Regions from separate parts of the Streptomyces sp. NPDC127117 genome, predicted to be linked through region 1. Evidence: riboswitches for the same ligand, from Rfam matches in the RefSeq annotation. Region 1 holds a riboswitch; each other region holds the start of a gene.

Region 1 (3,151 bases):
ACGGGCGACCGCGTCCGGGGTGAAAGCGAGATCGCGGACGAGGTCGACCATCCCGCAGGCGTGGATCATGCGGACCGCGACCTGGCTCACATCGGCGGGCAGGCCTGCGAGATCCGCCTCCGCGCGGATCGTGGCGAAGGACTGGCGATAGATCGCCGGTCCGTCCTTCTCGTACTGGTGCACAGTGCTTTCGCTCTCTTCCTCGGGCGTGCAACGGTCGGATACAGCAAGAACTGCGAGTAAGGGGGAGTCGGTCGTACGGGATCAGCCGCGCGTACCGCGGGCCGAAGCCACCGCTTCGGCGAGCCCGCCGGGGCCGTCGGGGACGCTCACCGGCGCGCCCCTCTCCTCGCCCCGTACGACGGAGATCCGGTGTCCGCCGGGGACGGCGACGACATCGACCCACTCGCCGCGGGGATGGCCGCACCGGCGTTCGCACCCGGACCAGTACACCGGCAGCAGACCCGCGGGCCCCACCACGGCCGCCGCCCGGTCCCGCACATCGGCGAGCGATTTCGCGCAGCCGGGGCGGCCGATACAGGCACCCACCCCGGTCCAGGGGGAGTCGGGTCCGACGATGAGGCCGGTGGCCCCCAGCTCGTCCAGCAGCCCCGCCGCCCGTCGCCGCTCCACCCCCGGTACGACGACCCCGCGCCACGGAGTCAGCCGCAGTTCACCACGTCCCCGGTGCCGGGCCGTGTCGGTCAGCGACCGCCACTGCGCCCCGTCGATCCGACCCAGGGGGATTCCGACGGACAGCGCCGCCCCGTCGTGCGGACCGGTGACCACGCCGGGGGCGGGGCCGTCCGAGCCGCGCGGGCAGTCGCGGTCCTCGGTGGCGGCGGTGCCGGGATCCTCCTCCCGCAACCGCCGTACGACCTCGTCGAGAAGGGAGCCGGAGCCGCCGGGCAGGTCCGACACCCGCCAGGCGCCGGTGCCCGACGCCCGCTCCAGGAAGATCTCCGCCGCCAGGAGGGCGGCCCGCGGCGCCTGCGCACCGGGTATCCGCACCACGGTCCGGGCCGTGCCGATCCGCAGCAGCGCCGCTCCGCCGTCCTGCGCCAGCAGCGTCACATCGCCGCCCAGCGCGTCCACATCGCCACGGCCGTCGTCGAGCACGAACAGGAACCTGCCCGAGAGCCCGGCCGTCCGCGCGCCCGCGCACAGCAGCGAGTCCAGCGTCCGGAGCCACGGTCCGACGTCCGCCGCCCCGCTGTCGTCGAGCCCCGAGAGCGGCGACGCCACGATGTTGCGTATCCGCTCGTGGCGGGCGGAGGGCAGCAGTCCCGCCTCGCCCAGCCGGCCGGCCAGTTCGCCACCGCAGTCGGGGCTCAGCCCGCGCAACTGCACATTGCCTCGCGAAGTGAGATGCAACTCACCATCGCCCAGTCCCTCCGCCACCGCACCCAGGGCATCCGCCTGCGCCGCGGTCAGCAGACCACCGGGCACCCGGACACGGGCCAGCGCGCCGTCGTCCGCCCGGTGCAGCCGCAGTGTGCCGGGGCAGGCGTCACCGCGGTCCCGGGCAGACGCGTCTTCGGGCAGCGAAGGCGAAGTGGCAGGTGGGGGCATGGCGGCGAGCATACCGACCATCCGAGCAGAACCGTATGTCCTCCATCGGTTGACCGGCCCTTACTATGCCTAGTGACGGGCCATCCGGCACGTCGTCGCCACAGACGGCGACAGGGGAGGAAGTCCGGTGAGATTCCGGCACGGTCCCGCCACTGTGAGCCCGGCCCCGGCCGGGCGAGTCAGGAACTCCCTTCCCCGGCCCTCGACTCCGTCGAGCAGGGGAGACTCCATTCCGACACCGCCCGGGGCGTGGACACCCCGAGGAAGGCCCGACGCCGCATGATCCTGCTCCTGTCGACGTCCGACACCGACCTGCTCAGCGCCCGCGCCTCGGACGGCCCGGTCTCCTGCCGCTACGCCAACCCCTCCCGGCTCCCGCTCCAGGACCTCCCGCAGCTCCTCGACGGCGTCGACCTGGTCGTCGTACGGCTCCTCGGTGGCGTACGCGCCTGGCAGGACGGCCTCGACCAAGTCCTCGCCACCGGGCGCCCCGTCGTCGTCCTCACCGGCGAACAGGCCCCCGACGCCCAGCTGATGGCCGCCTCCACGGTCCCCATCGGCATCGCCGCCGAGGCCCACGCCTACCTGGCCCACGGCGGCCCCGCCAACCTGGACCAGCTTGCCCGCTTCCTCTCCGACACCGTCCTGCTCACCGGCCACGGATTCGCACCGCCCGCCCCGGCACCCTCCTGGGGCCCGCTGGAGCGCACCGCCCGCCGCACCGACGGCCCGGTCGTCGCCGTGCTCTACTACCGCGCCCACCACATGAGCGGCAACACCGCGTTCGTGGACGCCCTGTGCCGTGCCGTCGAGGACGCCGGCGCCCGCGCGCTGCCGCTGTACGTCGCCTCGCTGCGCACCCCCGAGCCCGAACTGATCGAGGCGCTGCGCGCCGCCGACGCGATCGTGACCACCGTCCTCGCCGCGGGCGGCACCCGGCCGGCCGAGGCATCGGCGGGCGGTGACGACGAGTCCTGGGACGCGGGCGTCCTCAGCGGCCTCGACGTCCCCATCCTCCAGGCGCTCTGCCTCACCGGATCGCGCACCGACTGGGAGGGCAACGACGAGGGCGTCTCCCCGCTCGACGCCGCCAGCCAGATCGCGGTCCCCGAGTTCGACGGCCGCCTGATCACCGTGCCGTTCTCCTTCAAGGAGATCGACGAGGACGGCCTGCCCGCGTACGTCGCGGACACCGAGCGCGCCGCCCGCGTCGCCGGGATCGCCGTGCGCCACGCCCGGCTGCGCCACATCCCGGCCGCCGAGAAGCGGATCGCGCTGGTGCTGTCCGCGTACCCGACCAAGCACTCCCGGATCGGCAACGCCGTCGGCCTCGACACCCCGGCCAGCGCCGTCGCCCTGCTGCGCCGACTCCGCGACCAGGGATACGACTTCGGTACGGAGGAGGTCCCCGGCTTGGTGTCGGGCGACGGCGACGAGCTGATCCGCGCACTGATCGAGGCCGGCGGCCACGACCAGGAGTGGCTCACTGAGGAGCAGTTGGCCCGTAACCCGGTCCGGATCCCGGCCGCCGACTACCGGCGCTGGTACGCGACCCTTCCGGCCGAGCTCCGCGAAGCCG
Region 2 (3,151 bases), on a different contig from region 1:
CCCATCAGGACGACCTGGCTGGAGCGGTCGCCGCCGGGCTTGAGCAGAACCGGGTTCATCAGCGCCGTCGGCTCCACGCGGGCGGCCTGGGCCTGCATGGCCTGGGCCCGCCCGATCTCGGCGCCCTCGCGGGTGACGAACGAGTTGAGCGACATGTTCTGCGCCTTGAAGGGCGCCACCTTCGCGCCCCGGCGCACGAGCCAGCGGCAGATGCCTGCCGTGACGACGCTCTTGCCCGCGTCGGAAGTGGTTCCGGCGACCAGCAGCCCGCCGCTCATGCGCTTCTCCGTCCTGCGGCGCGAGATCCCGCCACGTTCTTCCCGGTGGTCCGGCGCCCGGCGATCCGCCGCGCGGCGAGGGCCGCGCCGAGCCGCCCCGCCACGCAGACGCCCAGCGCCAGCGCGCTCACCCGGCGCGACAGCCGCACCGCGCGCTCGATGTCCGCGGTCTCCACGGCCCGGCCCGTCTCCCCGTTGAGCACCGGGCGGTGCTCGATCCGGCCGCCGTACGCGAGGGTTCCGCCGAGCCGTACGCCGAGTGCGCCCGCGAACGACGCCTCCACCGGGCCCGCGTTGGGGCTCGGGTGCTTGGCGGCATCGGCCCGCCAGGCGTGGACCGCTCCCCGCGGCCGCCCCCCGGCGGCGACGGCCAGCAGGGCCGTGAGCCGGGCGCCGGGCCAGCCGGCGAGGTCGTCGAGGCGGGCCGAGGCCCAGCCGTAGCGCAGATGCCGGGGCGAGCGGTGCCCGACCATGGCGTCCAGGGTGTTGGCGGCCCGGAATCCGGCCAGCCCGGGAACCCCGGCCAGCGCACCCCACACCAGCGCGCCGACCACGGCGTCCGAGGTGTTCTCCGCCACGGACTCCACCACGGCGCGGGCGATCTGCGGCCCGTCCAGGGAGTGCGGGTCGCGGCCGCACAGATGCGGCAGCCGCTCGCGGGCCAGGTCGATGTCACCGGCGGCCAGGGCGCCGCCGATGGCCCGCGCCTCACGCCCCAGGGACGTGCCGCCGACGACGGACCAGGTGGCGGCGGCGGTCAGTGCCACGGAGGCGGCGGGGCTGCGACGCACGGCACGGCCGATCAGCGCGGCACCGCCCGCGGCGCCTCCGGCGCAGACCAGGGTGTGCAGCGCGCCCCAGCCGCGGTGATCGCGCCACAGCCGGCGCTCGACGCCCGCCGCGGCCCGCCCGAAGGCGGCGACCGGGTGCCCCCTGCGGGGGTCACCGAGCAGCAGATCGCCGATCAGACCGGCCGTGGCGCCGTACGCGAAGATGCGGTCGGCTCGCACGGTTCAGCCGGCCGTCGCGCCTCGGCGGACCTTCGTACAGGCGGCTCTCGTCGAGAGCGCCGAAACAGCGGACGCACGGCAGCCAGGCATGGCGATATGTCCTCACTCAGGGTCCGCGCCCTGGTTCGACGTGACCGGCGACGAGAGTCTCCTGGCTTCCGGATCCGCGGTTCCCCCGGCCTTCCAGCCCGCTCGCGCGAGCCGTGACTTCCGGTGTTGGGGGACCGCTCCCCGGTGACAGTGGCGGGACCGCGCCGGATTCGCACCGGCTTCCTCTGCTGTCGCCGTAATTGGCTCCGGCAGTCCACCACGCCCCGCGAACGCCCGTCAACCTGCCGTTGACCTGCGACGGCGCAGTGTGCTGATACCCACATCGGGCCGGACACCTGTGGTGTCCGGCCCGACGGAGGAGCGTGCGCGGGAGCGGCTCGGACCGCCCCCTGATTGTGGGTCGCTGATTGTGGGTCGCTCTCAGGCGACGATCAGATAGATCCCGTACGCGACGGCCGCCGCGCACAGCCCGAAGCAGACGTACGCGCCGGCGCGGGCCAGCAGCAGCGAGCCGCCGGAGCCGCCCTGCGCCGCCGGTTCCGGCTGCTTGGAGAGGCCGACGATGCCCAGGGTGAAGAGGCCCACCAGCGCGACGGTGACAACGAGGGAGACGCCGAATACGGAGCCGAGGGCTGCCCAGTCGATGTTCATGCTGATTCCTTAGACGGCCGGCCTGTCGGCCGGCTCAGACGGTGGCGGGTCGCGCCGGGTCCTGGGTGGTTCCGGCCGGGGCCGGAATGGTGGTCGTGAGGTTCTGGGCCGGCGCCGCGGCCATGGTGGGCGGCGGGCTGACGGCGGCGATGGCCGCGGTGACGACGCCCGCGGGCTCGACCCCGCCGTCCTGGGGCGCGACATCGTCGTGGCCGACCGGCTTGCGGCGCGACACCAGCCAGATCGCACCGGAGCCCGCGACCAGCAGCGCCGCGACGACGACGACACCCCAGGTGCCCTGCTTGGTGAGGAGCTCCGCGCCCGCGCCGACCAGTCCGGCGGCCGGCAGGGTCAGACCCCAGGCGACGAACATCCGGGTGGCGGTGGACCAGCGGACCACACCGCCCTGCCGGCCGAGGCCCGCGCCCATCACGGCGCCGGAGCAGGACTGGGTGGTGGAGAGGGAGAAGCCGAGGTGCGAGGAGGCCAGGATGACCGTCGCGGCGCTGGTCTGGGCGGCGAAGCCCTGCGGCGGCTTGAGGTCGGTGAGGCCGCTGCCCATGGTGCGGATGATGCGCCAGCCGCCCAGGTAGGTGCCGAGCGCGATGGCCGTACCGGCGGCGACGATGACCCAGACCGGCGGGTTGGCGCCCGGGTGCAGGACGCCGCCGGTGACCAGGGCCAGGGTGATGATGCCCATGGTCTTCTGTGCGTCGTTGGTGCCGTGGGCGAGCGAGACCAGTCCGGCCGAGGCGATCTGCCCGGCCCGGTAGCCCTTGGCGGTGGCCTTCTCCTGGGCTTCGTTGCGGACCTTGCCGCCGATCCGGTACGTGAGCCTGGTGGCCAGCAGCGCGGCCAGACCGGCGACGATCGGGGCGGCGACCGCGGGGAGCAGCACCTTGGTGACGACGGTGCCGCCGTTGACGGAGGACCAGCCGGCCGACATCACGGCCGCGCCGATCAGACCGCCGAACAGGGCGTGCGATGAGCTGGACGGCAGCCCGACCAGCCAGGTCAGCAGATTCCACAGAATGGCGCCGACGAGTGCCGCGAAGATGACTTCTGTCCGCAGCCCGTCCTCGTTGATGATCCCGCCGGAGATCGTCTTGGCGACCTCCACCGACAGGAACGCGCCGACGAGATTGAGAACGGCGGACATGG
Region 3 (3,151 bases), on a different contig from region 1:
CGCCGGTGCCCGGAACCGGCGAGGGCCCGGGCTGCGTGCGGCAGCACCAGTCCGACGAAACCGATGGCACCGGCCGAACTGACCAGCGCGGCGGTCAGCAGCGCGGTCGTGCACAGCAGCACGATCCGGGTGCGCGCGACATTGACGCCGAGCGTGGCGGCGGCGTCCTGGCCGAACGCGAAGGCGTCGAGCGTACGGGCATGGCCCAGGCAGACCAGCAGCGTCACGGCGAGCACGGCGGCGCAGATCCACACATCCATCCAGCCGACCCCGCTGAGCGAGCCGAGCAGCCAGAACAGCACCCCGCGGGTCTGCTCGGCGTCGGCGGCGGTCATCACGACGAAGGAGGTGAGCGCGGAGAACAGCTGCATGGCCGCGACACCGGAGAGCACCACCCGGTCCGTCGTGCCGCCCAGGGTGTGGCTGAGCAGCAGCACCAGGGCGAACGAGCACAGCGCCCCGATGAACGCGCCGGTCGAGATCGACACCGCTCCCCCGCCGACGCCGAGGACGACGACCACGACCGCTCCGGTGGACGCGCCGGAGGAGACGCCGAGGACGAACGGATCGGCGAGCGGGTTGCGGAGCAGGGACTGCATGACGGTGCCGCAGACCGCGAGCCCGGCGCCGCACACCGCGGCGAGCAGGGTGCGCGGCATGCGCAGGTTCCAGATGATGCCGTCCCGGATCGGGGAGAGCCGCGAATCGCCTCCACCGAGGTGGGCGGCCACCGCGGACCAGACGTCGGCCACCGAGACGCGTGCGGGTCCGATGGTGACGGCGACCGCGACGGAGACGGCGAGCAGCGCGAGGCCGCAGGCCCACAGGACCCCGCCGCGCAGCCGTCGTACGCCCGTCGTGACGCTCACCGTCGTGACGGCGGCCGGTGGCGCGGTCACCCTCGTGCCGCGTTCGGTGGGCGTCACCCCGCGAGCCCGAACCTGCGCAGTTTGGCTGCGACGCGTTCGACGCCCTCGACCGTCCGGATGGACGGGTTCATGGCCTGGCCGCTCAGCAGGACGTACCGCTTGTGCCTGACGGCGTCCATGTTCTTCGTGGCGGGGTTGGACTCCAGGAACTCGATCTTCTTCGCGGCGCTCTCCGCGGTCTGGGCCTTACGGGTCAGGTCGCCGATGACCAGGACGTCGGGGTTGCGGTCGGCGACGGTCTCCCAGCTGATCTGGGGCCATTCCTCGCGGGTGTCGTCGAAGACGTTCTTCGCGCCGAGTGCTTCGGTGATGATTCCGGGGGCTCCGCAGCAGCCCGCCAGGTACGGGGCCTTGGAGTCGGAGAACCAGTACAGGAGGGTGGTGCCGGAGGCGTCGATGCCCTCGGCCGCCTTCTTCACCCGCTCCCGCAGCGTGGCCACGAGCGTGTCGCCGCGCTCCGGTACGCCGAACACCCGGGCCAGGTCGTGCACTTCGCCGTAGACGCTGTCCATGGTGAGCGGCGCGCTGCGGGCTCCGTCACCGCCGCCGCTGTTGTCCTTGCCGGTGCAGTCGGCGGGCGAGACATAGGTGGGGACGCCGAGCGATTCGAACTGTTCGCGGGGTGCGACGCCGCCCTTGGCGAGTGTCGATTCGAACGAGGCGCTGACGAAGTCCGGTTCGCGGTCGAGGACCTTCTCCGAGGACGGCCGGTTGTCCGCGATCCTGGGCACGTCGGCGTTGGCCTTCTCCAGGCCCTTCATCACCGGGTCGGTCCAGGTCGCGGTGGCGGCCATCCGGTCGGCGAGACCGAGGGAGAGCAGGATCTCCGTCGATCCCTGGTCCACCGAGACGGCGCGGTGCGGCGCGGCCTCGACGGTGACGGTGCGGCCGCAGTTCTTCAGCGTCACCGGATATCCGTCCGCGCGGCCCGGTTTCGCGCTGGAGTCACCGGCCCCGCCTCCGCAGGCGGTCAGCAGGACGAGTCCCGCCGAGAGCAGGGCGATGGTGCGGACGGAGCTGGCTATGGACGGCACGGAGTCCCTCTGCGTCTCTGGACTCATGCGCGGAGCCCGTTGTACGGAGTTCCGCGGCCCGGTGCCGGATCGCGGATGCCAGCAGGTCTTCGGACTCGGGTTCGTTCGGACGGAGCGCCTTCCCGGGCACCCGAGGGTGATCCCAGTGGCCGTGGCCCCGCCCGTCCCCCTCACCGCTGCGCGTCAGTTCCGGATTCGCACCGGATTCCCTGACCCCTACGTGGAGTTTGACTGGCCCCGGCAAGCTATCACGTGCCTCTGCGCAGCTCACGGGCGGTGTGTGGCCGGTGGTACGCCGGGCTGTCTTCCCGTCGCACCACCTGCCTGCTGTCTGCGGAGCGGCTCTCAGGGACGCTGAAGAGCGAGCACGGCGTTGTGGCCGCCGAATCCGAAGGAATGGCTGACGGCGCGCCTGATGGGCCGCCGCAGAGGTTGCTTGGTCACGCAGTCGATGTCGAACTCGGGCGCCGGGGCGTCCAGGTTGGCGATCGGTGGTACGACTCCGCGCTGGAGCGTGAGAACGGTGAGTCCGGCCTCGATCGCTCCGGCCGCCCCCATGCAGTGCCCCAGTACGCCCTTGGGCGCGGTGATGGGCGGCCGGTGCGGGTAGACCCGGGCGATCAGGGCGGCCTCGGTGGCGTCGTTGACCGGGGTCGCCGTGCCGTGCGCGTTGACGTGCTCGACGTCCTCGGCGGCCCAGCCCGCATCGCGCAGCGCGGCCTCCACCGCCGCCTGGGCGACCGCGCCGGACGGATGCGGGCTGATGGGGTGGTGGGCGTCGGTGGTGGCTCCGGTGCCGGCGAGCAGCGCCCGTGGGGCCGCGCTCCGGGCCCGGGCGTCGTCCACCCGTTCCAGCACCATGACCGCCGCGCCCTCGCCCATGACCAGGCCGGCCCGGTCGGCCGCGAAGGGCCGGCACAGCGTGGCGGGGTCGCCGCCTGTGCGTGCCCCGGCCCCGGATCTGGCGAACCCGGCCATCGCGACCGGGTAGACGATCGACTCGGTGGCTCCGGCGATCGCGATGTCGCACTGTCCGGTGACCAGCAGGTCGCGGGCCACGGACAGCGCGGTGGCGCCGGACGAGCAGGCGGTGCACGGTGCCAGGCTGGGGCCGGTGGCCCTCAGCTGGATCGCGATCTCGGCGGCGGGCATGTTCGGAATGGTGAGCAGGATGCCCGACGGCGAGGT
Region 4 (3,151 bases), on a different contig from region 1:
GACGATGTCACCGAACTCGGCGTAGCACATGTGGGTGTGGATCTGAGTGCCGGGCCGTACACCGGAGGTGCTGAGCCGGAATGCCTCGGTCGCCCAGGCCAGGTAGGCGGGACGGTCGGCGGCCCGCAGCGGCAGCGTCTCTCGCAGCGCGGGCTCGTCCACCTGGATGACCGAGGTCCCGGCCGCCTCCAGGTCGTCCACCTCGTCGCGCAGGGCGAGGGCGACCTGCCGGGCGGTGTCGCCGAGGGGCTGGTCGTCGCGGACGAAGGACCAGGCGAGCATGGTGACCGGCCCGGTGAGCATGCCCTTGACGGGCCGGTCGCTCAACGACTGGGCGTAGGACGTCCAGCGTACGGTCATCGGCTCGGGGCGGGAGATGTCCCCGGCGAGGATCGGCGGGCGGACGTAGCGGGTGCCGTAGGACTGGACCCAGCCGTGCTGGGTGGCGAGGTAGCCGGTGAGCTGCTCGGCGAAGTACTGGACCATGTCGTTGCGCTCGGGCTCGCCGTGCACCAGGACGTCGATGCCGGTCTTCTCCTGGAAGGAGATGACCTCCTGGATCTCCGCCTTGATGCGCTCCTCGTACCCGGCCGTGTCGATGCGCCCGGCGCGCAGGTCGGCGCGGGCGGCGCGCAGCTCGCCGGTCTGCGGGAACGAGCCGATGGTCGTCGTGGGCAGCAGCGGCAGCCCGAGATGGGCACGCTGGGCCACGGCCCGCTCGGTGTACGGCTGGGAGCGGTGGGCGTCTGCGTCCGTCACGGCCTCGGTGCGGGCCCGCACGGCAGGATGGCGGGTGATCGGCGAGCCCGCACGGGAGGCCAGGTCGGCGCGGTTGGCGGCGAGTTCGGCGGTGATGGCGTCGGTGCCCTGGGCGAGGCCCTTGGCGAGGGTGACGATCTCGGCGGTCTTCTGCTTGGCGAAGGCCAGCCAGCGCCGGATCTGCGGCGCGACATCCCGCTCGGCGGACGCGTCCAGAGGGACGTGGAGCAGGGAACAGGAGGCTGCCACGTCGACCCGGTCGGCGAGCCCGAGCAGGGTGCCGAGGGTGGACAGGGACTTCGACAGGTCGTTGATCCAGATGTTGCGGCCGTTGACGACTCCGGCGACCAGCCGCTTGCCGGGGAGTCCGCCGACGGTGGCCAGCGCGTCCAGGTTGGCGGCCGCGGCCTCGGTGAAGTCCAGGGCGAGGCCGTCGACCGGGGCCTTGGCGAGCACCGGCAGGGCGTCGCCGAGACGGTCGAAGTAGGAGGCGACCAGCAGCTTGGGCCGGTCGGTGAGGCCGCCGAGGTCGCGGTAGGCGCGGGTGGTGGCGTTCAGTTCGGCCGGGGTTCGGTCCTGCACCAGAGCGGGCTCGTCGAGCTGTACCCATTCGGCGCCGGCCGCGCGCAGATCGGCGAGCACCTCGGCGTACACCGGGAGCAGCCGGTCCAGGAGGGTGAGCGGGTCGAAGTCCGCGGGCACGCCGGGAGCGGGCTTGGCGAGCAGGAGGTAGGTGACGGGGCCGACCAGGACCGGCCGGGCGGTGAGACCGAGTGCGAGCGCCTCCTCAAGTTCGGCGACCTGCTTGGCGGAGTTCGCGGTGAACACCGTTTCCGGGCCCAACTCCGGCACCAGATAGTGATAGTTGGTGTCGAACCACTTGGTCATCTCCAGGGGTGCCACCTCCTGGGTGCCGCGCGCCATGGCGAAGTAGCCGTCGAGCGCGTCGGCCTCGACGGCTGCGCGGTGCCGCTCGGGGATCGCGCCCACCAGGACAGTGGTGTCGAGGACATGGTCGTAGTACGAGAAGTCGCCGGTGGGCACCTCGTCGACGCCCGCGTCGGCGAGCTGCCGCCAGTTGCTCCGACGGAGGTCGGCGGCGGTGTCCCGGAGGGCATCGGCGGTGACGCGGCCCTTCCAGTAGCCCTCGATCGCCTTCTTCAGTTCCCGGTTCTGGCCCTGGCGGGGGTAGCCGTACACGGTGGCCCGTGCTGCCGCGGCTGCGGACTTGCTGGTCACGGAGATCTCCTTCGCGAGATGAATCCCTGGGCCCCGGAGACGGGACGAGAGCGCGAAGGAATGGCCAACCAGAGGTGATGATCCCGCGCGGCAAAGGCGCGGTCGTCCCGTCTGGTATGTACGCCGACCCGCCCTCGAGGTCACCGGGGTGTCCGCGCGCGGAGTGGTCCGCACACGGGCAGTTGGCAGGTCTTCGGACTCGCGGGCACGCCCTCTTCTCGGAGGACACCTAATGGCCGTCGCTTCCCAGGTCCGGTACCTCGGACCCAGTGCGTATGACGGCGGTCGTTCCCGCTCACCGCTGCGGGGCAGTCCCGGATTCCCACCGGGTTCCCTCTTACGACTCCCTGCCTGGCTGACAGGGCGAACCAGCTGCTCCGTCAGACTACGGGCCGTCACTCAGTGGGGACGAGAACCGTCCAGGATTCGGAAAGTGACAAAGGACACTCGGGAAGCACCCGGGCATCTCGGCGATGGCCGCGTCCGCCATCAGCCGTCCAGCGCCACCGCGCCCTGCCCGCGCAGCCGGGCGGCGAACCAGCGCAGCGCGACGGAGACGTTGGTGCGCACACCCCCGGGGGTCGGCGGCCCGCTGATCCGGCGCACCGACAACAGGTCGGCCGGGGTCACCTCCACATCGTCCCGGCGGCGGTCCACTCGGTGGGGCCGGTCGCCGAGGACGCCGTCGAAGACCTCCCGGCACGTTCGACCCTGCGCCGTGGTCGCGCGGTTCGTAGTCCAGATCGCCGAAATGCCCGATGGGCAGCGCTTCCCATGGACCGCGAGAGCCGTGGGCTGCCTGCGGAGGGAAGCCGGCTCGCTCAGGGGGGCCGGATACCGCTGTCTCACCCGGCACACGGATCGGTACGCGGACATCCGGTGACGAGCCGACCCGACGCCGCCGCCGCGCAACGGCCGGTGGTCACGGCGGCACGGCGGATCAGGTCCTGACGCATGAGGTTCCTCTCGATCGTGCGGTGCGGTGCGGTGCGATGTGCGACCGGCGGCAGGGTGCAGTCCGCCGGGGTTCAGCCGGTCGCGGAGCCCGGTACCGCATCGCGGCGGACGAAGCGGATCGGCGCCTGGAAACGGGCCTTGCGCGCGGCGCGGCGGAAAACGGTGAGGACGGCGGGGCCGCCGGGCACGAACCGAG

The links. Region 1 has a riboswitch for cobalamin ahead of cobN (cobaltochelatase subunit CobN). Riboswitches for the same ligand answer to the same signal wherever they lie in the genome.
Region 2: it holds a riboswitch for cobalamin, as region 1 does, so the genes downstream of both, ACFVH0_RS23010 (cobalamin biosynthesis protein) here and cobN (cobaltochelatase subunit CobN) in region 1, are expected to answer to the same signal.
Region 3: it holds a riboswitch for cobalamin, as region 1 does, so the genes downstream of both, ACFVH0_RS20770 (ABC transporter substrate-binding protein) here and cobN (cobaltochelatase subunit CobN) in region 1, are expected to answer to the same signal.
Region 4: it holds a riboswitch for cobalamin, as region 1 does, so the genes downstream of both, metE (5-methyltetrahydropteroyltriglutamate--homocysteine S-methyltransferase) here and cobN (cobaltochelatase subunit CobN) in region 1, are expected to answer to the same signal.

Annotation. Positions count from the first base shown of each region.
Region 1 is NZ_JBHXTM010000013.1:146,546-149,696, reverse strand. Features, by position in the region: gene ACFVH0_RS14550 (precorrin-8X methylmutase) at 1-183, opposite strand, end outside; gene cobG (precorrin-3B synthase) at 265-1,584, opposite strand; cobalamin riboswitch at 1,632-1,781, shown strand; gene cobN (cobaltochelatase subunit CobN) at 1,852-3,151, shown strand, end outside.
Region 2 is NZ_JBHXTM010000026.1:61,219-64,369, forward strand. Features, by position in the region: gene ACFVH0_RS23005 (cobyric acid synthase) at 1-278, opposite strand, end outside; gene ACFVH0_RS23010 (cobalamin biosynthesis protein) at 275-1,288, opposite strand; cobalamin riboswitch at 1,433-1,565, opposite strand; gene ACFVH0_RS23015 (hypothetical protein) at 1,760-1,990, opposite strand; gene ACFVH0_RS23020 (anion permease) at 2,025-3,151, opposite strand, start outside.
Region 3 is NZ_JBHXTM010000022.1:102,586-105,736, reverse strand. Features, by position in the region: gene ACFVH0_RS20775 (FecCD family ABC transporter permease) at 1-869, opposite strand, end outside; gene ACFVH0_RS20770 (ABC transporter substrate-binding protein) at 923-1,990, opposite strand; cobalamin riboswitch at 2,026-2,214, opposite strand; gene ACFVH0_RS20765 (beta-ketoacyl-[acyl-carrier-protein] synthase family protein) at 2,309-3,151, opposite strand, start outside.
Region 4 is NZ_JBHXTM010000030.1:22,238-25,388, forward strand. Features, by position in the region: gene metE (5-methyltetrahydropteroyltriglutamate--homocysteine S-methyltransferase) at 1-1,998, opposite strand, end outside; cobalamin riboswitch at 2,165-2,386, opposite strand; partial or broken gene ACFVH0_RS24995 (malate synthase A) at 2,462-2,700, opposite strand.